3 regions of the Saccharopolyspora phatthalungensis genome follow, and region 2 is predicted to be linked to each of the others. Evidence: riboswitches for the same ligand, from Rfam matches in the RefSeq annotation. Region 2 holds a riboswitch; each other region holds the start of a gene.
The links. A riboswitch is a leader RNA that binds a small molecule or an ion and turns the genes downstream of it on or off. The one in region 2 is predicted to bind thiamine pyrophosphate.
Positions count from the first base shown of each region.

Region 1: it holds a riboswitch for thiamine pyrophosphate, as region 2 does, so the genes downstream of both, thiD (bifunctional hydroxymethylpyrimidine kinase/phosphomethylpyrimidine kinase) here and thiO (glycine oxidase ThiO) in region 2, are expected to answer to the same signal.
Region 3: it holds a riboswitch for thiamine pyrophosphate, as region 2 does, so the genes downstream of both, BJ970_RS26045 (purine-cytosine permease family protein) here and thiO (glycine oxidase ThiO) in region 2, are expected to answer to the same signal.

Region 1 is NZ_JACHIW010000001.1:778,367-788,247, forward strand. Features, by position in the region: gene BJ970_RS03360 (hypothetical protein) at 1-693, shown strand, start outside; gene BJ970_RS03365 (dihydrolipoyllysine-residue succinyltransferase component of 2-oxoglutarate dehydrogenase complex) at 706-1,095, shown strand; gene BJ970_RS03370 (DUF2218 domain-containing protein) at 1,203-1,499, opposite strand; gene BJ970_RS03375 (polysaccharide pyruvyl transferase family protein) at 1,637-2,752, shown strand; gene tenA (thiaminase II) at 3,040-3,750, opposite strand; gene thiD (bifunctional hydroxymethylpyrimidine kinase/phosphomethylpyrimidine kinase) at 3,869-4,666, opposite strand; TPP riboswitch at 4,654-4,751, opposite strand; gene BJ970_RS03390 (hypothetical protein) at 4,976-5,713, shown strand; gene BJ970_RS03395 (hypothetical protein) at 5,932-6,138, shown strand; gene BJ970_RS03400 (AMP-binding protein) at 6,361-7,998, shown strand; gene orn (oligoribonuclease) at 8,046-8,711, shown strand; tRNA gene BJ970_RS03410 (tRNA-His) at 8,822-8,897, shown strand; gene BJ970_RS03415 (L,D-transpeptidase) at 9,003-9,881, opposite strand, start outside.
Region 2 is NZ_JACHIW010000001.1:1,577,885-1,587,765, reverse strand. Features, by position in the region: gene dapA (4-hydroxy-tetrahydrodipicolinate synthase) at 1-60, shown strand, start outside; gene BJ970_RS07020 (N-acetylglucosamine kinase) at 106-1,059, opposite strand; gene BJ970_RS07015 (amidohydrolase family protein) at 1,300-2,142, shown strand; gene BJ970_RS07010 (SIS domain-containing protein) at 2,310-3,359, opposite strand; gene BJ970_RS07005 (GntR family transcriptional regulator) at 3,863-4,618, shown strand; gene BJ970_RS07000 (hypothetical protein) at 4,850-5,758, shown strand; gene BJ970_RS06995 (S1 family peptidase) at 5,919-7,049, shown strand; gene thiE (thiamine phosphate synthase) at 7,114-7,785, opposite strand; TPP riboswitch at 7,935-8,040, shown strand; gene thiO (glycine oxidase ThiO) at 8,036-9,163, shown strand; gene thiS (sulfur carrier protein ThiS) at 9,151-9,351, shown strand; gene BJ970_RS06975 (thiazole synthase) at 9,353-9,881, shown strand, end outside.
Region 3 is NZ_JACHIW010000001.1:5,684,174-5,694,054, forward strand. Features, by position in the region: gene BJ970_RS26025 ((2Fe-2S)-binding protein) at 1-109, shown strand, start outside; gene BJ970_RS26030 (FAD binding domain-containing protein) at 106-1,092, shown strand; gene BJ970_RS26035 (xanthine dehydrogenase family protein molybdopterin-binding subunit) at 1,089-3,176, shown strand; gene BJ970_RS26040 (VOC family protein) at 3,200-3,583, opposite strand; TPP riboswitch at 3,891-4,003, shown strand; gene BJ970_RS26045 (purine-cytosine permease family protein) at 3,994-5,307, shown strand; gene BJ970_RS26050 (family 2 encapsulin nanocompartment cargo protein polyprenyl transferase) at 5,461-6,504, opposite strand; gene BJ970_RS26055 (family 2B encapsulin nanocompartment shell protein) at 6,673-8,073, opposite strand; gene BJ970_RS26060 (family 2B encapsulin nanocompartment shell protein) at 8,208-9,620, opposite strand.

The DNA of each region.
Region 1 (9,881 bases), 800 kb from region 2:
CCCGCGGCTTCCCAGCGGGTGCAAAACATGCTCTCGATCGCCGAAGACGAAGTGCAGACCCTTCGTGACCAGGCTAAACGCCATGCCGACACCATCCGGGGCACCGCCGAAACCGAGGCGCGCGAACTGCTCAGCGCGGCCGAGCAGGCCGCCAGCGAGCTGCGCAACGAGTGCAATGAGCTCGTCACAGACGTCGAGTCGCGGCGCGCCCGGCTGCACCGCGAGCACGACCAGAAGGTCAGCGACCTGCGCACCCGGGAACAGCGACTGCGGCAGAACATCCGCAACGAGTACAAGCGGACCATGTCGATAGCACAGGAAGAAGCCGACGAGCTGATCACCGACACCCGGCGGCAGTGCAGCCAGCTGGACGCCGAATCCGAGCGGATGCGGTTGACGACACTGGAAGAGGTCCGCACCAAGCGGCAGCAGCTGGAGGAGCTGCAAAACGCGGTGCTGTCCGCAATGGACAACGCCCGGCAGACGCTGGACGCCTCCGTGGCCAGCCTGCGCAACCACGACTTTGCAACGGAACTCACGGCCGACGGCGATTCCGAGCCCGTCGAGCCGGTCGAACAACAGTCCGTTCGGCTGCCCGAACAGCGCGACGACGTGCAGACGTACACCATTCCCATCGAGCGACAGCACACCAACGGCACTGCCCCCAAACCCGGCCCCGCGCGGCGGAACTGATCGGAGCCCCTAGTGGATTTGCTCGTGCTGATGTTCGTAACCGGTTTCGCAATGGCCACGCTGATCTTCTGGCCGTTGCTTTCCCGGGCGAACCGACGTCTTGCCGAGAGCGGCATCTCCGACGCCGCAGCCGCACCGATCGGCAAGCACGCGCTGCGCTCTCCGGCGACGCCGAAGGTCGTCGCCCGCGAGCCGAGCACCGACGCTCAACCGGCGCTGGCCAAGCCTGAGACCGCGCCAGAGGCACCTCGGCCGGTGCCGGTCGCGCCGCAGCAGCGGTCAGCCGAGCCGGTGCAGATTCCGGTGCTGCCCACGGACCTGTTCGCGAAGAACTTCGAAGCCAAGTTCAACCGATCCCGGCAGCGCCTGGCCCGGCTCCGCGACGAAATCAGCAAGGAATGAGCCGGGGATCGCCTCGCGACTGACGCCGCCCGCCTGCCGTCGAAGTGCCGTTGAGCAGGCATAACCAGCCGATCCTCGCAGTCAGTGGATCGCCCGGCTACTAATACTCAGTCGTTCATCCAGTCGACCTTCAGGCCGTCACGCTGGCCGAAACGTTCGAGATGGCGGCCGATCACGTCCTGCACTCGGTCGAGCAGCTCGGCGCTGTCTGCTTCGGCGTGCAGCGCCAGCGCGTCCGGCTCGTTGACCAGCAGACAGCTGCCCCCGCCGCCGTCGGCGGGCAGCGCGATCCGGATACCGTCGGCTTCTTCGGTCACCGAGCACCGACGGCCCAGGTGCGAGGACAACTGCTTGGCGTAGCGAGCCGGTTTGTCGGTGCCCACCGTCGCCTGCGAACGGATCATCAACAGCCTCCCAAAAAGTCAGCCCAGCATTACCGGCGGTGGCGGCGCGGTGCCGGAGATCACTCGTCCCGGCGACCGCGGCTTCGGCGTTGCTACGTTCGAAAGGACTCGGCACCCAGAAGGCTGGAGCCCCACCGTTGAGTAACCCTCCCACCATCTACTTAGTCGCCACCACCGGCCACCCGAACTACGGGGACGAAATCATCGCCGCCGCCTGGCTGAAGCACCTAGCGCGCGTCGCACCGGACAGCGAGATCTGGGTGGACTGCCCCAACCCCGGCCCGAGCGAGGTCATGCTCGGCCACCTGCATCCGCGGGTCCGGTTCACCGACACCTGCTGGCGGCTGTGCTGGGCCGCCCCGTCGGACGGGCCGTGGGAGGTGGCGTCGTTCGTGCAGCACGCATTCAACAACCCGGGGCTGGCGCCGCGCTGGGTGGCGGGCATCGAGCTGGCCGCCCGCGCCGACCTGGTGCACATCATCGGCGGCGGGTTCATCAACGGCATCTGGCCGCGGCACATCGGCCTGCTCGCGGCGGCCGTCGCGGCGACGCGCCGATCCGGCGGCCGGGCGGTGATGACCGGGCAGGGCCTGTGGCCGGTCGCGGCCGAGGCGGAACCGCTGCTGCGCAACCTCGCCGCCCAGTTCACGGTCGTCGACGTGCGCGACGAACCGTCGGCGTCGCTGGCCGGCTCGGCGACCCTCACCGGCGACGACATGTTCTTCGGCGTCGAACCCGGCCTGTACCGGGACGACGACCTGCGCGAGTTCATGGTGTGCCTGCAGTCGGACCTGCTCGACGTGTCGGTGCCCGCGCTGGCCGGGTTCCTGCTTGACACGCTCGGCGAGTGGGGCGTGCGGCCGGAACAGGTCGGCATCGTCGAGGGCATCCCGCGCGTGGACCGGGAGGTCTTCGCGCTGGTGGAACACGACCTGCCGGGCGCCCGGTTCTACCCGTTCGCCGAGATCATGAACTCCGGGCTGCCCGCGGCGGCCGAGCAGCGCTGGCTGTCCAGCCGGTTCCACCTGCACCTGATGGCTGCCGCGGCCGGGGCTCGCGGGGTCGCGGTATCGATCAACTCCGGCTACTACACCAACAAGCACCGCTCGCTGATCGACCGTGGCTCGGGCTGGGCGCTCAGCGAGGGCCTGCGGATCCCGGCCATGCCGACCAGCGGTGGGTTCGCCGCGGACGCGCTGCGAGAACTCAAGAAATCCAAGGAAGAACTCGCGGCCTCGATCTACGGGAGCTGACCTACTCGTCGTCCTCGACGGCCGCCCGCTCCCGCCGACGGTCGGCGATGTAGAAGGGCGCGGCCGCGAGCACGGGCACCAGCATGCCCAACAGGACGATCAGAACAGAAGTGCCCAATGCCCTCGAAACTCCGTCCACGGTGGGAAGAACCCACATTTGCCCCTCGCCCGGACGGGCGTCCACTGAGCACATCGCTCCAGCTCGTGCCGCTATTAGCGACGCGTCACTTGCGCCGAATCACAGCACCCGAACGGGGATCTTGCTGGTCCCGCAACGGATTTCGCGTTTACTTCAGGAAACCGGCAGTCGGCCACTCTTCCTTGATCCAGGCGCTGTTCCAGAACAGCCACTCGTACTCGGTGGCGCGGGTGAACGCCTGAAGCATCCGCTGCTGCATCTCGGCATCCATGCTCTTGGCAACCCGGTCGGTCAGGTCGCGCGCGGCAAGCACCGCCTCGGCGAACTCGTCGTCGGCGTAGGTCTGGATCCACGCCTGATACGGGTGATCCCCGGCGCCGCCGGTGGCCTCCAGAATCGTGGTGCCGACGTGCTGGTACACCCAGAAGCACGGCAGGATCGCCGCCAGCAGCACCGGATACGGTTCGGTCAGCGCGTTCGCCCGCAGGTACGAGGTGTAGGCGAGGCAGGACGGGGACGTGTCGATCCCGGCGATCTCGGTGTCGGACAAACCGAACTCCGCGACGTATCCGGCGTGCAACCGGCGCTCCTCGATCAGCGCGCCCTGCGCGGCACCGGCCAGGAAAGCGGCGTCCTCGGCATTGTCGGCCCGCGCCGCGGCGGCGGCCAGTGTCTGCGCGAAACCGACGAGGTAGCGCGCGTCCTGCACGATGTAGAAGGCGAAGCGATCCCGGTCCAGGGTGCCGTCGGTGAGTGCGGCGTTGAATGGGTGCTCGACGATCGCCTGCTGTAGATCGGCGGTGTTCGCCCAGGCCCGGGCGCAGAAACCATCGGCGGGCGGGGCAGGCAGCTTGCTCATCGGAACCTCTCGTGGCATGTCAGTGTCTTGGCCGGTGATGCGCGACCCGGGCCTGTGAGCACTTCGGGTGCTGCGGCACCGTAAGGCGCTCACGCGCCCTAGCCCCGTGGAAACCTCGTTACCACCAGTGGTGGAAGTGGTGCACTGGGCCGTGGCCGTGGCCGACGTCCAGTCGCTCGGACGCGCGCAGCGCCTCGGTCAGGTACTCCTTGGCTTCACGCACCGCTTCGAGCCAATCCGGGCGCTGCGGCCGCAGCGCGGCGATCGCCGCCGAGAGCGTGCAACCGGTGCCGTGGTCGTTGGTGGTCGCCACTCGCTCGCTGGACAGGAATTCCGCCACCCCGTCGCCATAGAGCAGGTCCACACTGGACAGACCGTCGAGGTGGCCGCCCTTGAGCAGCACCTGCTTGGCGCCCAGCCGGGCCAGCCGCTCGGCCTGCGCGGGCATGTCGTCGGGGTCGGTGATCTCCGGCTCGCCCAGCAGGTCGGCGGCCTCCGGCAGGTTCGGGGTGATCAGATCGACCCGCGGCAGCAACTCGTCGCGCAGCACGTTGACCGCCTCGGCTGCGAGCAGCCGGTCACCGCTCTTGGCGACCATCACCGGGTCGAGCACGACGTGCGGCGGCGCATAGCGGTCGAGCACCCCGATCACCGCGCGAATCACCTCGGCGTTGGCAAGCATGCCGATCTTGACTGCGTCCACCCGCACGTCGTCGAGCAACGTGACGAGCTGGGCGGTGATGAACTCCGGCGGGACCTCGTGCACCTCCGAGACCCCCGTGGTGGTCTGCGCGACCAGCGCGGTGATCACGGACATGCCATAGGCGCCGTGCGCGGAAAAGGCTTTCAGATCGGCTTGCACACCGGCGCCACCGCTGGGATCGGTGCCGGCGATGGTCAGCACATTGGGAACCATGACGTCCCTCCGCTAGTACGAGCTAGGTCAGGTTCAACGGGTCTGTTCTCAGCCCGGCAGTTGTCGGGCACCCCGCGTCACTTCCACCAACCTAACAACCGGAGACGCCCCGGGACCATGCCCGTCATCGATGTGGGCCACGGGTTATCTCGCGACGAGACCATTCGGCCGCCGAGCCACTCCGATGCCGAGCGCGGCGCCATCCGTGCTCGTCCGGCCAAGTGGATCGACACAGCGATCGATTTCACATCGAGAAGGCACCCACCGGAAGGCAAGGTGAACCTTCCTCGCGGACTAAGGTGGGAACTGATGGAAACCACGACCGATGCTCCGAGCTTCGCCCGTTCCCGCCGACAGCGCCCAGAGAATCCCGCCCGGATCTGGGCCCCGCTGGCGGACCTGACCGAAGCCGCCGTGGCGGCCGCCGGCTCGGGGACGGTGGCGATCACCCGCGGATTCGACCGCAACAGCAGGCAGCGCGCCAAGGCACTGCGGGAGCTGCTGAACCGACGGGGTGTCGCCGCGGTCGAGGTAACACCGGCTCCGGGCAGCGATCGGCTGCTGGCCGATGTCGAGATCACCGCCGTGGTCAACCTGGTCGGTGCCGGTTCGTGGCAGCCATACCGGCTGGCCGCGGAGCTGCACGCCCCGGTGCTCACCCCGAAACCCGGCGACGGCCGGGCCGAGGAGGTCAAGCGGGACGTGATCGCCCTCGCCGACGACTCGGGCCAACGCGACGTCGCGATCTCGCATGTCGCCGTGCGCTCCGAGGACCCCGCCGCAAGTCGGTTGACGCTGACGCACGACGGGGAGCAGCTGACGGTCCCCGGCGGCTGGTTGACCCTCACGGTGCACGAGGGCGAACTGCGGGTGCAGGTCGGCGGCGTGGATTTCCCGGAGCGCACCCTGACCACCGCCCAGGTCCGGGTGGAGGCCTTCGACGCGCCGCATCGGCTGGTTCGCGATGAACTGCCGATCGCCGACTTCGAAGAAGGCGCGGTCACCTTCACGGCCGAACCGAAGGGACTCGTCGTCCGCCCGGTCTGAGCCGCCCCTTGCCGAACTCACAGGGTGACCGCAGTGTCCGAGGAAACTGTACCCAAGGAGACTGCGGTCACCCTTCGTGACTTTAAGGCCCGTTACGGTGTGACTTGGATCATCTTGAGTGGCTGATCTGATGATTCGCCGTCACGGATCATGCTCGGTCGCGTCCCTTGAACGACACCGCGCGTGGGAGGCAGAACGCGCGGACTGCACGAGGGAGGCTGGGGATCGTGGAGTCCACCAAGCAGTGGCACGTGAGCTGCCGCGATGTCGCCGGCAGGCGCCGGGACATGTCGGTAATCGTCAACCAGGGGAATGTCGTGGTGGTCGCGCCGCCGGGTGAGACCGCGGTGCTGTCCCCGCTGGAGGTGGGCAGGCTGCGTGCTGCTCTGCGAGATGCGATCGTGCAGGCGGCCGCGCTCGAGTGAGGTCGGCCGTGGGCGCCTCGGGGCCAACCATGCCTCGAGGCGCCCACGGCCCTACCTGCGCCTGGCGTTGGGATCGAACGGCTTGTTCGCGCCGCCGGACGAGGCGAAAGGTCCGTTCGCCGCACACCCGGTAGCACGCTCGCGCACCATTCGGTCTTCCACAGGCCACAGCGCTCGCGCCAGCATCTACTCGCGGTAACCTGGCGACCGAGAGGTGACTGCGTGAGCACGTTGAGGCAACGGTCGGCTGCCCTGCTCCGGCGCGTGACGCCGGGTCTGCACACGGTGTTCGTCCTGGCAAGACAAGGCGTGATCCGCCCGCTTCGACCGGACAAGCTGCTGCGGATCATCCTCGCCTGGCGACGCTGGGGCATCACCCCACCGCTCGGCTTCGCGGTAGGCGCCGTGCGCCACCCCGATCGCCCGGCGGTGATCGACGAGCGCGGTGCACTCAGCTACGCCGAACTCGCGCAGCGCACCACCCGGCTCGCCAACGGCCTGCGCGACCGCATCCCGCGTGGCACCCGGATCGGCGTGCTGTGCCGCAACCACCACGGACCGGTCGAAACGATCGTCGCCGCGGCCAAGCTCGGCGTGGACGTGGTGCTGCTCAACACCGGCCTGAGCACTCAGCAGCTCAACGACGTGATCACCGAACAGCGGGTGGGGCTGCTGGTGCTGGACGCCGAATTCCGTACCCACCTGCCGGACCTGCCCGAAGGCATCGACGCCGTGCTGGCGTGGACCGACGGCACCACCCGCCACGACACGCTGGAAAACCTGATCGCCATCTCCTCGGCGCAGCGGCCGACCCGGCCGACCCGGCAATCGCGCATGATCGTGCTGACCTCCGGCACCACCGGAACCCCGAAGGGCGCGCGCCGCCCCGACCCGCCGGGCCTGGCACCCGCGGCGTCGATCCTTTCCCGCGTGCCGCTGCGCAGCGGGGAACGGTTGCTGGTGAGCGCGCCGCTATTCCACACCTGGGGCCTCGCGGCGTTCCAACTCGGCGCCGTGCTCGGCGCGACCCAGGTGATGCGCCGCAAGTTCGACCCCGAACAAGCGCTTTCCGCGGCCCAACGCAACCAGTGCACGTCGATGTTCGCGGTGCCGGTGATGCTCCAGCGCATCCTCGACCTCCCCGAACAGATCCGCACCAAGTACGACCACAGCGCGCTGCGCATCGTGGTGAGCAGCGGATCGGCCCTCCCCGCCGACCTGGCCACCAGATTCCAGCACGCCTTCGGACCCGTCCTGTTCAATCTCTACGGATCCACCGAGGTGTCCTGGGTAAGCATCGCGACACCGCAGGACCTGCGCGCCGCACCGGGCACTGCGGGCCGACCGCCGCGCGGGACGACCGTGCGGATCCTCGGCGACGACGGCACCCCGGTCCGGCGCGGCGCGACCGGGCGGATCTTCGTGGGCAACGACATGGTCTTCGAGGGCTACACCAACGGCAGCAGCCGCGAGTCCCGCGACGGCCTGATGTCCACCGGCGACCTCGGGCGCATCGACGCCGCCGGGCGGCTGTTCGTCGTCGGCCGGGAAGACGACATGATCATCTCCGGGGGCGAGAACGTCTATCCCAAGGAAACCGAGGACGCCATCGCGCGCCTGCCGGAGGTGTCCGAGGCGGCCGTCATCGGCGTCGACGACGCCGACTTCGGACAACGGCTCGCGGCGTTCGTGGTACTCCACGAGGAGGGCGGGCTGGACACGGAACGGCTGCGCGAGCGCCTTCGTGACCGGCTGTCGAAATTCGCGATGCCGCGCGATGTCGTGTTCCTCGACGAGTTGCCGCGCAACGCCACCGGCAAAGTCGTGCCGCGCGAACTGCTCGACCGTCTGAGGTCCTGACCGACACGCTGCACGATCACCCCGCGTGTGGAGTTAGGCTGCCTCGGGTGAATGACCGTCTAGTGTGGATCGACTGCGAAATGACCGGTCTCGATCTCGGCAAGGACGCACTGATCGAGATCGCCGCCCTGGTCACCGATGCCGACCTGAACATTCTCGGCGAAGGCGTGGACATCGTCATCCACGCCGACGACGAGGCGCTCGCCGGGATGCCCGACGTGGTCCGCGAGATGCACGACCGCTCCGGGCTCACCGAGGAGGTGCGCCGCTCGACCGTGACCCTCGAAGAGGCCGAACAACGGGTGCTGGACTACGTCCGCAAGTACGTCCCGGACGGGCGGTCCGCGCCGCTGGCCGGCAACTCGATCGCCACCGACCGCAGTTTCATCGCCCGCGACATGCCACGGCTGGATACCCACCTGCACTACCGGATGGTCGACGTGTCGTCCATCAAGGAACTCTGCCGACGCTGGTACCCGCGGGTCTACTACGCCCAGCCGGAAAAGGGCCTCGCGCACCGCGCGCTGGCCGACATCCGGGAATCCATCCGCGAGCTCGCCTACTACCGGCGGACCGCGTTCGTCCCGCAGCCGGGGCCGACCAGCGAGCAGGCCCAGGCGGTGGCCGCAGAGCTGCTCAACGGCGATGACGGCGTCGGCGGCACCGAGAAAGCCCGCGAGCAGTCCGAGCAAAACCCCGAATCCGGCCACTGACCAGCACACTCCGGGTTAACCGGAGCCCGTGGAAAACCGGGTGGCCGCGCACGCTACGATATGAGCGTTGCTCCGGGAGAGGCCCGAAAGGGCCGGTCCGAGCGGCCACGGTGGGTGTAGCTCAGTCGGTAGAGCACTGGGTTGTGGTCCCAGGTGTCGCGGGTTCGAATCCCGTCACTCACCCCATCAGAAAGGCCCCGTTCCGCTGGAACGGGGCCTTTCTCGTTGCCCATTGGCCCCGGGAGCGGCGACCCCGGTTCCCTCCGGAACAGCCGCTCCCGACCGCCTAACTCACTTGTTGCCCTTCACCCACTGCTCCCACGGAATCTGCCAGTCGCCGAAACCATCCCAGGCGCGCAGGTTCGGCCCGCCGGAATTGGTGATCTGCACGACATCGCCCTTCCGCACCAAGTTGAAGATCCACTTGGCGTCGGCGGTACTCATGTTGATGCAGCCGTGGCTAACGTTGCGCCTGCCTTGATCGCCCACCGACCACGGCGCGGCGTGCAGGAACTCGCCGCCGTTGGAAATCCGGACCGCCCACTCGACCTCGGTGCGGTAGCCGCCCGCCTCGACGGGCAGGCCGTAGGTGGAGGAGTCCATCACCTTCTTGGCGTGGTGCTCGGTGACCACGTGCACGCCGTTGCTGGACGGAAACGAGGGCTTGCCCAGCGACACCGGCATGGTCCGCAGCAACTTGCCGTTCTTCTCGATCCGCATCTGGTGACTGGCCCCGTCGGCCTTCAGCACGACCGCATCGCCGATGGTGACGGTGGCCTTGCGGTCCTCCTGGCCCCAGACCCCATTGCCGAGCTCCTTGCCGTACACGTTGATGTCGATCGACACCTTGGTGCCCGGCTTCCAGAACTCCTTCGGCCGCCAGTGCACCTCGCGGCTGCCGAACCAGTAGAAGGCGCCCTCCACGGCCGGCTCGGTGTGGATCTTGATCGCTTCCTCGGCCTTGGCCTTGTCCGGCGCCGGAGCATCCGCACTGAAGTAGAACGCCAGCGGCTGGCCGACGCCGACTTTCTGGCCGTCCAGCGGGTTCATCGAAACGAAGGTCTGCGCCCCGGGCGAGACGGTGCTGAACGTGGACTGCTGGATGATCTCGGGCCCGCTCGCCCCCTGGGCGGTCACCGCCAGCGTGTAGGTCTTGCCGTACCCAAGCGG
Region 2 (9,881 bases):
GCGGACGAGGCGGAGCTGGACGTGATCCGCCGGGCCCTGCAGGAGCTGAAGAGCCTGTGAGTTTCTTGGGTTGCGACCGCCTCCCGGGCGGCCGTTGATCGAGACCTAGCCGAGCAGGCGGTTGTGCAGGGCCGTCGGATCGGCGGTGAGATCCAGGGCCGCCAACCAGGCGGCTCCGGCCGCCCCGGAGCCGGCGACCCGCGGCTTTCCATAGCCCCGGTCCGCCAGCTCGGCGCGCAGCGCTTCGCCGACCGGGTTGCCCCGGGCGAGGAGCCCGCCGGCGAGCACGATCGGGCTGGTGTCGGCGGGGGAGCGGGTGGCGGCCACCGTGTCGGCGAGCACCCGCGCCGCGCGCCGGATGATGTCCTCGGCCGTTTCGTCGCCGACCGACGTGACCAGCGGTGCGAGCTCGGCGAGGTGGATCGGCGGGGCCGCGTTCACGGCGCTGATCAACTGCTTGCGTTGAGCGTCCGGTGCGTTCGGCAGGAGCCGATCGCGCACCGCCGCGGTGAGGCCGTGCAGCGGCTCGCCGCGGTCGAGCGCTCGGAGCGCGGCTCGGACCGCTTCGCGGCCCAGCCAGAACGCCGAGCCCTCGTCGCCGAGCAACCAGCCGTGGCCGCCGACGATCACGGCGATCCGATGCTGTTCGATGCGGGCCGCAATGGCCCCGGTCCCCGCGATCAGCACCGTCCCGCCGGGGGCCGAGGTCCCGGCTGCGAAGGCCACCTCGCAGTCGCTGATCGGGTGCTTCGGACAGTGCAGGCCCAACCGCGACCACTCGCGGTCGAACAACTCGCTGAACTCCGGGTCGGCCATCTTGCTGACCCCGGCCATGCCGACCACGCAGTTGCGCACCGCAGCCGGGTCGATGTCGCGCAGCGCGGCGCACGCGGCTTTGGCGATCTGCCGCACCGCTTCGTCGGCCGGGTGCGAATTCGGGTTTCCCCCGGCCGCTTCGCCGCTGCCCAGCACTCGCCCGGACAGGTCGCTGACTAGGGCCCTGCTGCTGGTGCCGCCGATGTCCAGACCGAGTACGAGCGCCGCTTCGTCGCAGTGCATGCGCCCTTTCTACCCGTCGTGGGCGCTGCTGGTCGTTCTTGCGGGCAAAACCGCCCTCGACCGTTCTCGCCGATCCTTGGCATCCGACGCGGCGAGCGGCTATACATCGATGCGTCGCGTGATCAGTCGGGGAGCGGAAACGATGGACGACCTTGCCGAGCCATGCCGAAGCATGTCCGATTTGGACAGTGCGGGTGAGGTTCCCGGGCGGGCCCATTCCGGCGCGAGCGGGGGAGTCCGATGACCGTCGACACCCACCACCACCTGTGGGATCTCGACGTCCGCGACCAACCGTGGATCGTCGGCGTCGAGATGGAACCGCTGCGCCGCGACTTCCGGCCCGCCGACCTGCAGGCCGCGCTGAAGGGGTCCGCGGTGGACGCCACGGTGTTGGTGCAGACCGTCGCCGATCCGGACGAGACACCCGAGATGCTGGTGCTGGCTGACACCGTGGACCGCGTCGTGGCGGTAGTCGGCTGGATCGACCTGACCGCGCGCGACGCCCGCGAGCGGATCGGCCGCTTGCAGACCCACCCGTCCGGCGGCTGGTTGAAGGGCATCCGGCACCAGGCCGAGGACGAGCCGGACCCGGACTGGTTGATCCGTCCGGACGTGCTCAACGGCCTGGCCGCGGTCGAGGACGCCGGCCTGGTCTACGAACTGCTGGTCCGGCCGCACCAGCTGCCCGCCGCGATCAAGGCGGTCGGCCAGTTCCCGCAGTTGACCTTCGTGCTCGACCACTGCGGGAAACCGGCGGTGGCCACCGGCGAGCTGGAGCCGTGGGCGAGCCGGGTCCGGACACTGGCCGCTTTCCCGAACGTGGTGTGCAAATTGTCGGGATTGGTCACCGAGGACGACTGGGCCCGGCAACCTGATCCGGTGAGGCTCTTGCCCTACGTGGACGTGGTGGTGGAGGCGTTCGGACCGAAGCGGCTGATGTTCGGCTCGGACTGGCCGGTGTGCACGCTCGCCGCCGAGTACGGGCAGGTCATGGACCTGGCCCGGCAGCTCACCGCGGGACTCGACGACCAACAGCGGACGGCGGTGTTCGACGCCACGGCGCGGGCGGTGTACGACATTTAGGGACCGTCGGCGCTACTGTCCGGCGCGCCTGACGTTTGCAGCTTGCTCCGTTCGGCGTAACCTGGCGATGCCCGCTTCACCCCGCCCCCTCGGTGAGGCGGGCTTTTACCTGTCCGGCCGCAAAAACGTGCATCGGTTTCGGTGGTCAACCGCGGGGCGCGCGATGCTCACCGGGTGCGGGTGACCTTCCGCAGCCCGCGCGGGTTGTCCGGGTCGAAGCCCCGGGCCAGTGCCAGGCCGAGGGCCAGTCGCTGGACCGGCAGGACCTCCAGCACCGGCGCCAGTTCTTCGGCGCAGTCCGGTACCGGAATGCGGTGCGAGGCGCGCACGTCGGAGGCGGCCGAGCCGATGGCGCAGACATCGGCGCCGCGGTCGTGCACCACGTCGAGCACTTCGCGCATCGCATCGCCACCGCGCCCGTTGCTGCACAACGCGAGCACCGCGGTCTCCGCGTCGACCGCCGCGACCGGTCCGTGCAGCAGGTCCGCGCCGCTGAAGGGGCGGGCCGAAAGGTAGCTGGTCTCGGCGAGCTTCAGCGCCGCTTCCGCCGCCGTGGCCAGCGAATAGCCGCGGCCGGTGGTGACCATCCGCTCCGCGAAGCGGTAACGGCGGACCGCGTCATCCACCGCGCCCTGGCCCGCCTCCAGGGTGCTGGCCGCCAGGTCGGGGATCGGCTGGGCGTTTGCACCGGTGCCGCCCCGGACCGCGTCGATCAGCAGGTACAGAGCCAACAGCGTCGCGCTGTAGGTCTTGGTTGCGGCCACCGCCCGTTCGCGGCCCGCGCGGATGTCCACCGACAACTCGGCGGCGGCGTTCAGCGGCGAGTCCGCGGTGTTGGTGACCGCGACGGTCAGCGCGCCCCCCTTGCGGCCGGACTCGGTGACCTCCAGCAGGTCCGGGGAGCCGCCGCTCTGGCTGACCGACACCAGCAGCACGTCGGTCAGGTCCGGTTGCGCGCCGTAGAGCGTGGTCGTCGACGGCGACGCCAGCCCGGCGGGCAGTCCGAGCAAGACCTCGATCAGATACTTCGCGTAGAGCGCCGCGTGGTCGCTGGAGCCGCGGGCGGCCAGCAGCGCGAAGCGTGGTCGGCGTTTCGCGATGTGCGCGGCGACCTCGCCGATCACATCGCGACCCGCGAGCAGATCGGCGAACACGGCCGGTTGCTGGGCGATCTCGTCGGTCATGTTCCGGCCCGGAGTGGCGGCGGCCTCGGTCATCGGGTCCGATCCCTTCACGTCGAGGTCTAGACCAATCGTACGTGCTCATCGATTCGTTGGCCGTGATGCACGCCACCATTCTCCGCTGAAAAGCATCGGGGAACACCGGCAAGGCCCCGAGTTGTCCGGGTGTGATGTCGCCGCCCGTAACCGGGCGGCTTGGCGATCGCGGCGACCGGCTCGTCGCGGGTAATCGGCGGCTGCGTGTGCGCGCCTGCTGGAGCAGTCCTCGTTGGCGCCGGTGGACGCGGTTTGGATCAGGCCAACGCGACGAAAATTGTGGCGCGAGACACGCGATGTCAAGACTTCTCGGCGCTAGTGTGCACGCACGCATGAGACCGAATAGGACCTCGGGCGTTGCTCGCCGCAGCGGAACCTTGGGCGTCGGCGGCGCTCGCACGGTCGACTTTCGGGCATGCTGAAGCTACTACTAGGACTTGGCAGGGCGGCTTCGACGCTTCGGGGAGCGGAACGGCGGCAAGGTTGCGGTGGCAGGAGGAAAGATGCTCGAAACGTCCGTGGCTGGCGGGGCGGAATCGCCCGGACGCGCACAACGTGAACCGAAGTACTGGGGGCTCAAGCAGCACCTCTTGGACATGCTCCGCTCGTTGCCTGCGGGTGCGCCGATTCCTACCGAGCGCTCGCTGGCCGCCGAGTTCGACGTCTCGCGCACGACGGTGCGCCAGGCTTTGGCCGAACTGACCGTGGAAGGCCGGCTGTTGCGGGTGCAGGGCAAGGGCACCTTCGCGGCCAAGCCGAAAGTCGCCCAGCGATTGCAGTTGAGCAGCTACACCGAAGACATGCGCGCCCAGGGGCGTCAGCCGACCTCGCGACTGCTTGAGGTTGTGGAGGAACCGGCCGCGGAGGAACTGGCTGGGCTGCTGGCGACCAAGCCGAGCGCGACCGTGTTGCGGTTGCGCCGGTTGCGGCTCGCCGACGGCGAGCCGATGGCCATCGAGACCACCCACCTGCCGCTGACCCGGTTCCGCGGGCTGACCGGTCGGCTGGAATCCGGGGGCTCGCTCTACCAGGTGCTCCGCGAGCACTTCGACGTCGAGTTGGGCCACGCCGAGGAGACCATCGAGACGGCGCTGGCCAGTCCGGAGGAAGCGGAACTGCTCGGCTCCGATGTCGGCCTGCCGATGCTGTTGCTGTCCCGCCACTCGTTCGACACCGAGGGCCGCCCGGTGGAGTGGGTGCGCTCGATCTACCGCGGCGACCGCTACAAGTTCGTCGCGCGGCTCAACCCGCCGGGCTGATCGGCTCCCGCCGCACCGAGCGGAAAGCTCGCCGTGGAAACCGATTTGCCCGATGCTTGCGCCGTTGCGCGGTCGAGATCGAAAGGCACCCGGACCGGGGCCCTTTCGTCCTTCCGGTCCGCGGCGTTACTTCGAAGTGGGAGTCCTCACGGTTTGGCAACGATCTGGAGAAAACCGCCGTGCTCCCCCGTTGGACCGTAGGGAGAGAGTGCGTTCAAGAGCGTGGGAGCCATGGTCAGGCAGAAGGCGGAATCCAACCGGCAGGATTCGGACGAGGAGGGGAAGAAGCCCAAGAAGGTCGACGTGGCACCGGCCCAGGTCGCTGGGGCGGCACTGGCATCGGTGACGGCGGCCTTCCTGGGGTCCCGGCTCGGGGTGGCGGGCACCGTGGCGGGTGCCGGGATGACGAGCGTGGTCATCACCGTCGGCGGGGCGCTCTACCAGCGATCACTTGAGAACGCGAAGGAAAAGGCGGTGTCCGCGGCCGCCAAGGCATCCGAGAAGCGGCTCAAGCGGACCTCCGTCGCGCGCTACGTGTCCAAGGACCGGAAGGTCGAAACGACGCGGCGGATCCACCTGGCACCCGGCATGCATTGGCCCGGTGGGGAGACGGTCGTAGACGAGGACCGCACGGCGAAGGTCGACACCGAAGCAGCCACCCGGAAGTTGCACGTCGCCGCGCTCGACCAGGCGACCGAGGTGACTGACGTGAAGCCGGAGCCCGATCGGCGCAAACGCCGGGTCCGGTGGGCGATGGTGGCCGCGAGCTGCGCGGCGGCGTTCGTATTGAGCATGCTGATCATCACCGGCTTCGAAGGCGTGACCGGAAAGCCGCTCTCCGGCGGCGAAACCGGCACGACGCTCGGGCAGGTGCTGCAACAAAAACGGCAGCCCACGCCGAGCGTCCCGACCGAACCGGCCAAGCCGCAGGAGACGCACAGCAGCAAGCCGCAGCCGTCCACGGAAGTGACGCCGACCGAGGAGCCGACGGCGCAGCCGACCACCGAGAACCCGGCGCCCACCCAGCAACCGACCCGGGCTCCGGCGACGGAGCAGCAGCCGAGTCAGGCGCCGGAATCGGGTGTCTTCGAGCAGCCCACCGAGACCGGCGTGTTGCATCAGCCCACTTCTGGGCGATAAAAAGCCAAGGTCAAGACGCCCGCGGTGCTACCTCGATCGAGTAGCAACGCGGGCGTTTTGGGCGCTATGGGGCGAAAGGGAAATGTGGGACTGCTGATGTCCTCTGATACTGGATCGGCGACGGGGGCTCTGAGATCCATTTCACAAAGGGAGACGTCAGATGAAGCGCAGACTCGCGGCCCGGATAGCCGGGACCGTGGCGTTGGCGACGGTAACGGTGGCCGCGTTGACCATGCCGGCGATCGCCACCGAACCCACGCCGCCGCCCGCGCCCGCGGCGGTGACCCTGCTTGACGCGATGCAGCGCGACTTCGGCTTGACCCGGGACCAGGCCCGCCAGCGGCTCGACCGGGAATCCGACGCCATCCGCGCGGACCATGCGCTGCGCGGTTCGCTAGCGGGTACCTACGGCGGTTCCCGTTATTATCCGGCGCTCGGCAAGCTCGTCGTCGGCGTGACCGACCAGGCCCGATTCGACGAGGTGCGCGTGGCCGGTGCCGAGCCCAAGCTCGTCACCTACACCATGGAGCAGCTCAACGGGGTCGTCGACAGCCTCAACGAGCACAGCCCGACGGCCCCAGGAGAGGTCTCCGGCTGGTACGTCAGCGGCGGCGAGAACGCGGTCGTCGTCACCACCGAGCCGGGCACCCGGGACCGGGCGGCGCAGTTCGTGCGGACTTCCGGTGCCCTCACCGAAGCGGTTCGGGTCGTCGAGTCGGCGGAGAACCCGCGCACCTACGCCGACGTCATCGGCGGCAACGCCGTCCACATGAGCAGTGGGTCCCGCTGTTCGATCGGGTTCTCGGTGGAAGGCGGCTTCGTGACCGCCGGGCACTGCGGCAGCACCGGCGACAGCACATCGCGGCCCGCCGGCCGGTACGCGGGCTCGTCCTTCCCGGGCAACGACTACAGCTGGGTCCGGGTCGACTCCGGCGAGACCCCACGGCCGCTGGTCAACCGTTATAACGGCAGTACCGTCGGCGTCGCCGGTTCCACCGAGTCCGCCGAGGGCGTCTCGATCTGCCGCTCCGGCTCGACCACGGGCTGGCACTGCGGTTCGGTGGAGGCCAAGAACCAGACCGTGCGGTACTCGCAGGGCACCGTGAGCGGCTTGACCCGCACCAGCGTGTGCGCCGAGCCCGGCGACTCGGGCGGGCCCTATCTCTCCGGGGACCAAGCCCAGGGGGTGACCTCCGGTGGCTCCGGCGACTGCACCTCCGGCGGCACGACCTACTTCCAGCCGGTGAACGAAATCCTGCAGGCCTACAGCCTGACTCTGCTCACCCAGTAACCCCGGATCGACCCCGGCCCCCGGCCCCGCCGGGGGCCGCGTCATGCCCGCGCAGGTCTCCGCGTCACGGTAGGCGGTCGCGGAGGTCGCGGGCCGCCGCGCGGGGATCTTCGGCTTCGGTGATCGCGCGGACCACGACGACTCGCTGCGCCCCGGCCTCGATGGCCTTGTCGAGGTTGTCCGGGCCGATGCCGCCGATCGCGAACCACGGCCGACCGTGCCCCCGGTGCTCCGCTGCGTGTTCCACCAGGTCGAGCCCGGCGGCCGGGCGGCCCGGCTTGGTCGGCGTCGTCCATACCGGGCCGGTGCAGAAGTAGTCCACGCCGGCCTCGATTGCCGCGGCGTCGGCCTGCACGACGTCGTGCGTGGACCGGCCGATCGCGATGTGCTCGCCGACGATGCGCCGGGCGATCTCCACCGGCAGGTCATCCTGCCCGAGGTGCAGGATGTCGGCCTCGGCGGCCATCGCCACGTCCGCGCGGTCGTTCACCGCGAGCAGTGCACCGTGCCGCAGACATGCCTCGGCCAGCACCTCCAGCGCAGCCAACTCATAGCGGGCCTCCAGCGGAGCGCCGCCCGGTTTCTTGTCCCGCAGCTGGATGATGTCGACCCCGCCGTCCAGTGCCGCGTCCGCGAACTCCGCGAGGTCGCCACGCTCGGTGCGTGCGTCGGTGCACAGGTACAGCCGCGCCTCGTCGAGGCGAGCGCGGATGCCGAAGCCGTCCAATCCAGGCATGTTCTACAGGGTAGCTTTTGGCGCCACAGTCGCCGGACCGCGCGCGTCGGTTACCCGACCGCGGGCTCGGGCGCGCTTGCCGGACTTGATCTTTGTGAAAAGTGCTCGACCTCGCCCCTGACGTCGAGATCCTCGCCCGGTACGGTGGACTCGGTGAGCACGGGAGTCCGGGCACCGGGCTGAGAGGGGGCGTTGGCCCCGACCGTCGAACCTGATCCGGGTCATGCCGGCGCAGGGAGCGTGGAGCTAGTTGTCTGAAGCACGAGAAAAGCACGTCGTCGTAGTGGGCGGCGGCGTCATCGGTATGTCCGTCGCCTGGCGTGCGGCCGCCGCCGGGCATCGCGTCCGACTCGTCGACGCCGAACCGGCATCCGGGGCGTCCTACGTGGCCGGCGGGATGCTGGCGCCCGTTGCCGAGGCATGGCCCGGCGAAGAAGAGCTGCTGGAACTGGGTTCGGAGTCGCTGCGGCAGTGGCCGGCGTTCGCCGACGAACTCGGTCGAGCGTCCGGATTGCCGTCCGGCCTGCGCGGTGCGGGAACCCTGGTCGTCGGTGTGGACAGCGCCGACCGGACCGAGCTGGACAACCTGGCCGACTACCTCGCCCGGCTCGGCCGCGCCGTTACCCGGCTGTCCGGCCGGGAGGTGCGGCGGCTCGAACCGTCGCTGGGTCCGGCGGTCCGTGGCGGGCTCGAAGTGCCGGGCGATCTCGCGGTCGACAACCGCCAGGCACTGATTGCGCTGCGCGCGGCTGCCACCGCAGTGGGTGTCGATTTCGTCGCCGCGCACGCGAAACGGGTCCGCCCCGGCGCGGTGGAGCTCGAGAACTCCACTGTGGACTGTGATGTCGCGGTGATCGCGGCGGGCGTGAACTCGGGTGCCCTGCATCCCGTGCTGCAAGACCGGATTCGCCCCGTGAAAGGCGAAATCCTCCGCCTGCGCGCGAGAGCCACGGCGCTGCCGCCGCCGAACCGCACGATCCGTGGCCCGGTGCGTGGCCGCCAGACCTACCTCGTACCGCGCGATGACGGCGGCCTGGTGCTCGGCGCCACCCAATACGAGGTCGGGTTCGATACCGAGGTCACCGTGGGCGGGGTGCGCGATCTGATCGCAGACGCCGAGCGGCTGATGCCGGGCCTCGCCGAATACCAGTTGGTCGAGGCCGCGGCCGGGTTGCGCCCGAGCACCGACGACAACCTGCCGGCGCTCGGCTGGCTGGAACCCGGCGTGCTGGCGGCGACCGGGCACCACCGCGGCGGCTTCCTGCTCGCCCCGGTAACCGTCGAAGCGGTGCTGGCGTTGCTGCGTGGCGAGGAGCCCGCCGCAGAGGTCAAGGCCGCCGATCCGAGCAGATGGGGTGAACAGCAGTGCTCATCGTGATCAACGGAGAAGCCCGGCAAGTTGCCGCCGACGCCACGCTCGCGGCGGTGCTCCAGGAATTCGGGGTGCCCGAGCGGGGCGTGGCCGTGGCGCTGGACGGCGCAGTGGTGCCGCGCGTCCTGTGGCCGGACACCGGATTGCGCCCCGATGCCACGATCGAGGTCCTCACCGCAGTGCAAGGAGGGTGACATGGACGACCCGTTGGTGATCGCTGGTCGCGAGTTCGGTTCGCGATTGATCACCGGGACCGGAGGGGCGACGAACCTCGCGGTCCTGGAGCGAGCGCTGATCGCGTCCGGAACCGAGCTGACGACCGTGGCGATGCGCCGCGCCGACGCCGGCGGGGGCACCGGAGTGCTCGACCTGCTGCGCAAGCTCGGCATCGAGGCGCTGCCCAACACGGCGGGCTGCCGAACGGCGGCCGAGGCCGTGCTGACCGCGCAGCTCGCGCGCGAGGCGTTGGAGACGAACTGGGTCAAGCTGGAGGTCGTCGCCGACGAGGACACCCTGCTGCCCGACCCGGTGGAGCTGCTCGACGCCGCGGAACAGCTGGTCGACCAGGGTTTTGTGGTGCTGGCCTACACTAACGACGACCCGGTGCTGGCGCTGAAGCTGGAGGAGATCGGCTGCGCCGCGGTGATGCCGCTGGGTTCGCCGATCGGCACCGGTCTGGGCATCCGGAACCCGCACAATATCGAGATGATCGTCTCGCGCGCAT
Region 3 (9,881 bases), 4.1 Mb from region 2:
CGGGGCCGGGCTCGAAGATGAGATCCGCGAGCGGATGAGCGGAAACCTCTGCCGCTGCGGCGCGTACGCCAACATCGTGCCGGCCATCGCGGAGGTGGCGCAGCGATGAAACCGTTCCGCTACCAGCATGTGGCCGACGTCGACAGCGCGGTGCGCACCCTCTCCGAAATATCCACCGCGGCGTACCTGGCCGGCGGCACCAACCTGGTCGATCTGATGAAGCTTGAGGTCGCGGTGCCCGACCTGCTCGTCGACGTCCGGCGGCTCACCTCCGACCGGATCGACCTGCACCCCGACTTCGTGCGCATCGGCGCTTCGGTCACCAACAGCGCCCTGGCCGCCGATCCGGCCATCCGCGAGCGCTTCCCGATGCTGTCGCAGGCGGTGCTCGCGGGCGCGTCCGGGCAGCTGCGAAACCTCGCCACCGCCGGCGGGAACCTGTTGCAGCGGACCAGATGCGTGTACTTCCAGGACGTCACGACACCGTGCAACAAGCGGGAACCGGGGACGGGCTGCTCGGCGCGGAAAGGTTTCCACCGCGAGCACGCGATACTCGGTTCCTCCGAGTCATGCATCGCCACGCATCCGTCCGACATGGCAGTGGCGCTGGTCGCCCTCGACGCGGTAGTGAACACCCAGGGACCGCGCGGGCCACGAGCGATTCCACTGGTCGGACTGCATCGGCTGCCCGGTGATCACCCCGAGCGCGACACGGTTCTGGAGCATGGGGAGCTCATCACCTCGATCGACATCCCGTCACTGGGCTTCGCGACGAACTCCCGGTACCGCAAGGCACGCGACCGCGCGTCCTACGCGTTCGCGCTGGTGTCGGTGGCCGCCGCGCTGGACGTGGCCGACGGCGAGGTGCGCGACGTCCGGCTGGCGCTGGGCGGTGTCGCGCACAAGCCGTGGCGCGCGACTCGGGCCGAGACATCGCTGCGCGGGGTTAGCGCGACCGCGGAGGCTTTCCGCGAGGCAGCGGAGGCGGAACTCGCCGACGCCCGCCCCTTGCCAGACAACGAGTTCAAGATCCCGCTGGCGCGCAACATGATCGTCGGCATCCTCACCGAGCTCGCGGAGGCGCGGCGATGACCGTCACGACCAGCCTGATAGGCGCACCGGTCGACCGCATCGACGGCGCCGAGAAGGTCCGGGGCGCCGCGCTGTACGCCGCCGAGCACCCGGTCGAGCGGCCGGTGTACGTGTTCCCATTGCAGGCCGCCATCGCACTGGGCCGGGTCACCGGCATCGACGCCTCGGCGGCGATCGCCGAACCGGATGTGGTGGACGTGCTGACCCACGAGAACGCGCCCCGGCTGGCCTCGGCCCAGGACGCCGAACTGGCGATCCTACAGTCGCCCGAGGTCGCCTTCCGCGGGCAGTTCATCGGCGCGGTGCTGGCCGAAACCGCTGAAGTCGCACGGCGCGCGGCGAGCCTGGTGCGGCTGAGTTACGAACAGCTCACCCATGACGTCGAGCTCCACCCGGCCCGTGCGGACCTGGTCCGGCCCGGCGAGGTCAACGGCGGCTTCCCGACCGACACCGCCGATGGGGATGTGGACGGCGCACTGGCCACCGCGGCGGTCGTCCTCGACGCCACCTACACCACCCCGCAGGAGCACAACAATCCGCTGGAGCCGCACACCACCATCGCGATGTGGACCGACGACGAGCTCACCCTCTACGACTCTACCCAGGGCGTGCACTGGGTGCGCGACGCCATCGCGACGCTGTTCGGCCTGGATCCGGAGTCGGTCCACGTGGTGTGCCCGCACGCCGGTGGCGGATTCGGCTCGAAGGGGCTGCCGCACGCGCACGTGGTGCTGGCCGCGATGGCCGCGCGGCTCGTCACCCCGCGCCCGGCGAAGCTTGTGCTGACCCGACAGCAGATGTTCTCGGTGGTCGGCTACCGCACCGGCACCATTCAGCGGATCCGCCTCGGCAGCGACTCGACCGGACAGTTGACCGCGATCAGCCACGACGTGGTGGAGCAGACCTCCCGCATCAAGGAGTTCGCCGAGCAGACCGCCGTGCCGACTCGCGTCATGTACGCCGCACCGAACCGCCGCACCACCCACCGGCTCGCCGAACTCGACGTTCCGGCGCCGACGTGGATGCGGGCCCCAGGGGAGGCACCGGGCATGTTCGGGCTGGAGGTCGCCGTGGACGAGATGGCGATCGCCTGCGGGCTGGACCCCATTGAGTTCCGCATCCGCAACGAACCGGACACCGATCCCGAAACCGGTCGGCCGTTCTCCAGCCGGAACCTGGTCGCCTGCCTGCAAGAGGGAGCTCGGCGGTTCGGCTGGCCGGAGCGGAACCCGAGACCGCGCACCCACCGCGACGGGCCCTGGCTGGTGGGCACCGGCGTGGCCGCCTCGACCTATCCGGTGTTCAGCATGCCGGGCTCGCGCGCCACCATCCGGGCCCGGCCGGACGGCCGGTACCGGGTGCTCATCGGGGCCGCCGACATCGGCACCGGGGCCTGGACCGCGCTGACCCAGATCGCCGCCGACGCGCTGGACGTCGAGATGTCCGACGTGATGCTGAGCATCGGCGACACCGACCTGCCGTATGCCTCCGGCGCCGGCGGCTCGACCGGGATCATGTGCTGGGGCTCGGCGATCGTGGACGCGGCGCGCAAGCTGCGTGCGGAACTGCCCATCGGGGAACCGATCCCGGACGAGGGCGTGGAGATCACCGGGACGCTCCCGGACAACCCGTACGCGGGTCAGCTGGCCATGCACAGCTTCGGTGCGCAGTTCGCCGAGGTCAAGGTGCACACCGGCACCGGGGAGGTGCGGGTACCGCGGCTGCTGGGGATCTTCGCGATCGGCCAGATGATCAACGCCAAGACCGGCCGCTCACAGCTGCTCGGTGGAATGACCATGGGGCTGTCGATGGCGCTGCACGAGCACAGCGTCGTGGACCCCCGGTTCGGTCACGTGGTCAACCACGACTTCGCGGAGTACCACATCCCGACCAATGCCGATATCGGCAGCATCGAGGCGGACTGGATCGACGAGCACGACCCGTACGTGAACCCGATGGGAGCCAAGGGAATCGGTGAGATCGGCATCGTGGGCACCGCGGCGGCGATAGCCAACGCCGCGTATCACGCCACCGGGATCCGAGTCCGGGACGTTCCCATCACCCTGGACAAGTTCCTGGCCTGACCAGCTGAAATGTGGCCTCGCGGCTACCCGCCGCTGCCGTAGGGCCGGGTGAGGATTTCCAGGATGTGGCCGTCGGGGTCGTCGAAGTAGACGCCACGGCCGCCGTCCCGGGTGTTGATCCGCCCGGGCTCCTGATGCCTCGGACCCGCCCAGTACGCCAGCTCCTGCGCCTTGATCCGCCCGAAGATCTCGTCGAACTCCTCCTCGCTGATCAGGAACGCATAGTGCTGCGGGACGATCGCGTCCCCGGTCTCCAGGTAGTCCAGGGACACGTCGTTGCCGGTCTGCACACACATGAACGGACCGAAGGGCTCCGGGGCCGGCAGGCCGAGCAGGTCGGCCAGGAACCGTGCGCCGGCGACCTTGTCCGAGGTGGCGACGATCGTGTGGTTGAGCTGAACGGACATCGGTTTGCTCGCTTTCACTCGTCGTACTGCCGTATCCCCGAGGTTAGGAGCTCTACCAAGGTCGAGGTCAATGCACACCGGTGCCGGAATCAACCGGCGCATCGCTCATCCGGGTGGCCAATGGCCGGATCGGGTACCCGCCGGCATACCGTGTGGTCGAAGTCCGCGGAAACGATCATGCGACGTTCCCGCCGTCGACGTTCTGGCGCTGGTCCGCCGACATTTTCTCGTCGAGGGCCCCTTGGCCGATTCGTGGTGAGCAGGCCCACCTGCTCATCGCTCACCTGATCGAGGTAGGGTGTCGCCGACATATCCACGCGGGAGCTCGGGCGCACCGGGCTGAGAGGGTGGCACCGCCGCGCCACCGACCGCTGAACCTGTCCGGATAATGCCGGCGTAGGGAGCTGTTGATGGCGCTTGACGTCGAACGTTCCGAAGTTCCGCACACCCTCGATGAACCGGCGCCCAGGACGTTGGGCGTGCTCGACCAGGGTGCGTTCTGGGGCAATCTCGGCGTGAGCCTGCTCGGTTTCAGCGGCGCGCTGGCAGTGCTCGCACCGAGCGGCGTGCCGCAGCTTTCCTTCCTCGCCGCCGTCACGGCGTGCGTGGTCGGCACGGTGCTGGGCAGCATCATGGTCGGCATCGCGGCGATTCCCGGTGCGCGCACCGGCGCGCCATCGATGATGTTGCTGCGCGGGCTTTTCGGCACCAAGTTGTCGTACCTGCCGACCGTGCTGAACATCCTGCAACTGGTCGGCTGGGGGACCTTCGAGCTGCTGGTGATCGCGCAGGGCGCGGAGGCGCTGTTCGGCGGCGGCCCGCAATGGTTGTACGTGCTGGTGGCCGGGGTGCTGACCACCGCGCTCACGTTGCGCCCACTCGGTGCCCTGCGCCTGCTGCGTCGTTACGTCAGCATCGCCGTGGCGATCGCGATGGTGTACTTCTTCGTCCAGTTGCTGCGTCACCCGCTGCCGGACATGAACACCGGCTCCTGGCAGGGGTTCTGGCCCGGCGCGGACGCCGCGCTGGCGGTCGCGGTGTCCTGGATCCCGGTCGCCTCGGACTACTCCCGGCACTCGAAGTCCGCGGCGGGCGCCTTCACCGCCGCGACGCTGGGTTATTCGGTCACCCAGATCGCTTGCTACCTGCTGGGCTTGCTCGGGTTGGCGATGGTCGGCGGTGATGCGGACAAGGCGTTCGATCCGCTGCTGGCGGTGCCGCTCGGGGTGATCTTCTTCGGGATCCTGGTGCTGCGCGAGGTCGACCAGTCCTTCGCCGACATCTACTCGACCGCGGTGTCGATCCAGAACCTGCGGCCCAGCACGGACCGCCGGCTACTGAGCCTGGGCGTCGGCGCGATGACGACGCTGTTGGCGCTGACGCTGGACATCTCCCAGTTCTCAAACTTCCTGCTGCTGATCGGATCGGTGTTCGTGCCGATGTTCGGCGTGCTGGCGGTCGACTACTTCGCGCATGGCCGCCGCCGGACCTGGGACCTGTCGCAGCGCGCACCGTCTCGCTGGGGAATGCTGGTGGCCTGGCTGCTCGGCTTCGCGGTGTTCCAACTGATCAACCCCGGCGAGCTCGGCTGGTGGTCGAAGCTCTGGACCGATGTGCAGGCCGTGCTGGGCTTCACCCCGCCGACCTGGATGAGCGCCTCCATCGCGTCCTTCCTCACCGCCGCCCTGGCGGCCGGGGTCATCGGTGCTTTCCGCCGCCGCTGATCCGTTCGGCTCGACGGACTGACCCGGCATGATTGCATTCCCAAATCGGTTGGCTGTGCGCGGAAACGAAGCCCGCTGCCGAACACCAGTGGTCGGCATGCTCCTGCGGACTCGACCGGGGCCGGCCCGGTCGAGTCCGCAGGGTCCCGCTGCTCAGTGATCCCGGTGGGTCATCAGCTGGGCCAAGGCACTGAGTTCTTCGGCCGCACGTGGGGTCGGGTCCGAGCGGCGCAAGTCGCTCAGGGCGGCGGCCAGAAGCTCGTCGGCCTGGTTCCGGCTCCAGGTGCGGCCGCCTGCCAACGCGATCAGCTCGGCGGATTGGGCCAGATCGCTGCCGGACAGCGGCTGCTCGCGGAGGTAGAGACTGGCCAGCCGCTGACCGGCCGTGGTGCCGGAGGTCAGCGCGGACACTACCGGAAGGGACTTCTTGCGGGTGCGCAGGTCGGAGAACACCGGTTTGCCGGTGATCGCCGGATCGCCCCAGATGCCCAACAGGTCGTCGATGTGTTGGAACGCCAGCCCAAGCCGCTCGCCGAAGCTGCGCAGCCGGGCGATCTGCTCGGTCGTGCCGCCGCCGAACAATGCGCCGAGCGCGCAGGCGCAGCCCAGCAGTGCGGCGGTTTTGTCGTGGGCCATCCGCTGGCATTCGGCCAGCTCCACGTTGGGCCGGTCCTCGAAGGCGAGGTCCGCGGTCTGACCGTTGATCAGGTTCAGCACGGCGGTGCTCAGCGTTCGTATCGCAGCGGCCGCTTTGGGATGTTTGCACGAGCTCAAGACATCGGAAGCCAACGACAGCATCGCGTCGCCGGCGAGGATGGCTGGTCCACTGCCGAACACCGTCCACGCCGTGGGGCGGTGTCTCCTGGTGACGTCACCGTCCAGCACATCGTCGTGCAGCAGCGAGAAGTTGTGCACCAACTCCACCGCGACGGCGGCGGGCACCGCGACCGCGGGATCGCCACCGACAGCGGTGGCCGCGAGCAGCACCATCGTGGGCCGCAACGCCTTACCCCGGTCGGCGCGAACCGGATTGCCGTGCTCGTCCCACCAACCGAGGTGGTATCCGGAGACCTGCTGCATCCGGGTGGGCAACCGGTCGACCGCGGCCCGCAGGGCGGGCTCGACCATCGCACGGCTACGTGTCAAAGCTTCGTAGGCCGCACCCGCCTTATTGGCATCCTGCTGCATGGTGGCCATGCGATTTCCCTTCGACCAGAGGACTTGTTGAACCGGGGTCGTCCTGCGCGGTGGTGCCGGTTACGACCTCCCGCGGGGAGTTGCTGTCGCGTTTCCACTGGGGGATTTGCGGTAGTGGGCGGGGCCGATCGGCCCCGCCGCTTTGGAAATCGAGATACAGAACAGGGATCAGCGGGCGATTTCGACGCGTTCGAGGACGCCGAGCGCGTCCGGGACCAGTACCGCGGCCGAGAAGTAGGCGCTGACCAGGTAGGAGATCACCGCCTGGTCGTTGATGCCCATGAACCGGACGTTGAGGCCGGGCTGGTACTCGTCGGGGATGCCGGTCTGCCGGAGGCCGACGACCCCGTGGTCCTCCTCGCCGGTGCGCATCGCCAGGATCGAACTCGTGCCGCTGTCGCTGATCGGGATCTTGTCGCTGGGCAGGAACGGCACGCCCCGCCAGGCGTGCACCTGGCGGTCCTGGACCTCGGTGGTCTGCGGGTAGATGCCGCGGCGATTGCACTCCCGGCCGAACGCGGCGATGGTTCGGGGGTGGGCCAGGAAGAACCGCGTCTTGCGGCGGCGGGAGAGCAGTTCGTCGAGGTCGTCGGGGGTGGGCGGGCCGCTGCGGGTGTGGATGCGCTGGCGGAGGTCGGCGTTGTGTAGCAGGCCGAAGTCGCGGTTGTTGATCAGCTCGTGCTCTTGTCGTTCGCGCAGCGCTTCGATGGTCAGCCGCAGCTGTTGCTCGGTCTGGTTCATCGGCTGGTTGTAGAGGTCGGCAACGCGGGTGTGCACGCGCAGAACCGTTTGTGCCACGCTGAGTTCGTACTCCCGGGGCGCCAGTTCGTAGTCCACATAGGTTCCGGCCAGTGTGGGCTCGCCGGCGTGCCCGGAGGCGATATCGATGGCGGCTTCACCGTGTTTGTTCTGTGGCGGCGCGGGATTGTCGTGGTTGTTGGCGATGTGCGCCCGCAGCCGGTCGAACTGGTTGTTCAACTCCTGCAACGCCTGGGTGGTCAGTGTGAGGGTGATGCACTGGGTGACCGCCTTGTACGTGTGGTCCCAAGTGTATTGATGAGGGGCCAACACCCGGGCGCCGAAGAATTCGCCATCGGCGAGCACGCTGAGCACGGTGTCGTCGCCGTACTCGCCGGCGCCGATCTTGTTGACCTTGCCGTGCGCGATGAGCACGACCTCGTCCGCTGATTGCCCGGCGGTCGCGATCACCTGACCCGGCTCGAACTCGCGCTGCACGAACCGGTCGGCCAACGCGCCCAGCACCGAGTCGTCGTCGAAACCGCGCAGCAGCGGCAGTTCGGCGAGTTCCTGCGGGATGACGCGAACATCGGAACCGGTGTTCGTGAAGGTGATCCGCCCGTCCCCGACGGCGTAGGTCAACCGGCGGTTGACCCGATACGTGCCCGCCGAGACGTCCATCCACGGCAGCATTCGAAGCAGCCATCGTGAGGTGGTGCCCTGCATCTGCGGCTGGGATTTGGTCGTCGTCGACAGCTTCCGCGCCGCCGCGGTGGTCAGGCTCAGTGCGGCCTGTTCTACGGCGCCGAGGTCCGGCTCTGTCACGGTCACGATTTCCGATCTCCTTGTGGTGCGTAGTGGTGCGGTTGCCCGGGGTGATGGCGTTTTCGAGGGAAATCAATGCGCTGATTTCCCTCGAAAACGCGCCCGGTGCCGGCAGCGCGGGCCGCGCGCCAGGGCTCGGCTCAGCTCTCCCGGCCGAGTTCGACGTGTTCGAGCACTCCGATCGCGTCGGGTACCAGGATCGCCGCCGAGTAGTAGGCACTGACCAGGTACGAGATAACCGCCTGGTCGTTGACGCCCATGAAGCGCACCGACAGGCCGGGCCGGTACTCGTCCGGGATCCCGGTCTGGTGCAGGCCGATGACGCCCTGGTTTTCCTCGCCGGTGCGCATCAGCACGATGGAACTGGTGCGGGTCTTGCTGACGTGCAGCTTGTTGCACGGCAGGATCGGCACGCCGCGCCAGGCGGGCACCTGGTGACCGTTGAGGTCGATGCTCTGCGGGTACAGGCCGCGTTTGCTGCATTCCTGCCCGATCGCCGCGATGGTGCGCGGGTGGGCGAGGAAGAACCCGGGATCCTTCCACACGAGCGCCAGCAGCTCGTCGAGGTCGTCGGGGGTGGGCGGGCCGCTGCGGGTGTGGATGCGCTGGCGGAGGTCGGCGTTGTGCAGCAGGCCGAAGTCGCGGTTGTTGATCAGTTCTTCTTCTTGCCGTTCGCGCAGCGCTTCGATGGTCAGCCGGAGCTGTTGCTCGGTCTGGTTCATCGGCTGGTTGTAGAGGTCGGCAACGCGGCTGTGCACGCGCAGAACCGTTTGTGCCACGCTGAGTTCGTACTCCCGGGGCGCCAGTTCGTAGTCCACATAGGTTCCGGCCAGCGCGGGCTCGCCGGCGTGCCCGGAGGCGATCTCGATGTCCGCTTCGCCGTGCACGTTGTGCGGGCGCTTCGGGCCGGACAGTGTGTTCCGGATGTGCTCTCGCAGCGGTTCGGAACTGCCGTTCATGTCCCGGAAGTCCTGTTGCCGCAAGGAAAGCACGGTGCAGGGGGTGACCGCCTTGAAGGTCGCCTCCCAGGTGGACGATTCTTCGGCCAGGGCCTGCGCGCCGAAGAACTCGCCGTCGGCGAGCATGCTCAGCACGGTGTCGTCACCGTACTCGCCGGTGCCGATCTTGTTGACCTTGCCGTGCGCGATGAGCACGACCTCATCCGCTGGCTGCCCGGCGGTCGCGATCACCTGACCCGGCTCGAATTCCTGCTGCACGAAACGATCCGCCAGGGCGCGCAGCGTGGCGTCGTCATCGAATCCGCGAAGCAGCGGGAGTTCTTGCAATTCCTGCGGGATGACCCGCACGTCGGCACCGGTGTTGGTGAAGGTGACCCGACCATCGCCGAGGGTGTAGCTCAGCCGTCGGTTGACCCGGTAGGCGCCGCCGGCCGCCTGCACCCACGGCAGCATGCGCAGGAGCCAACGCGAGGTGATGCCCTGCATCTGCGGGACGGACTTGGTCGTGGTGGCCAGATTCCGCGCCGCCGCCGTGCTCAGGCTCAACTGCGGCGCTTCGGTCTCGCCCGGGTTGAGCGGATCCGTCACAGTCACGCCAATACCACCAATCTTCTCCGGTCGTAAAGAGGCAGGCAGGAAAAGACGAATTGCGATTGTGCTAATGAATTCAATAGGTCCGAATGGAGATTGTCCAAATTGGAATATTCACCGCGTTGGTCGCGTGACACCGTTTTTCGCTGCCGACGGCGACGTTAGCACCAGTGATCATGACCGTACAGTCACCCGAAAGTGCTGCATGTGCCGCGATGGGTTAGGCGGAATGTCACAATATCAAGATCACCTGATATGCCGCTT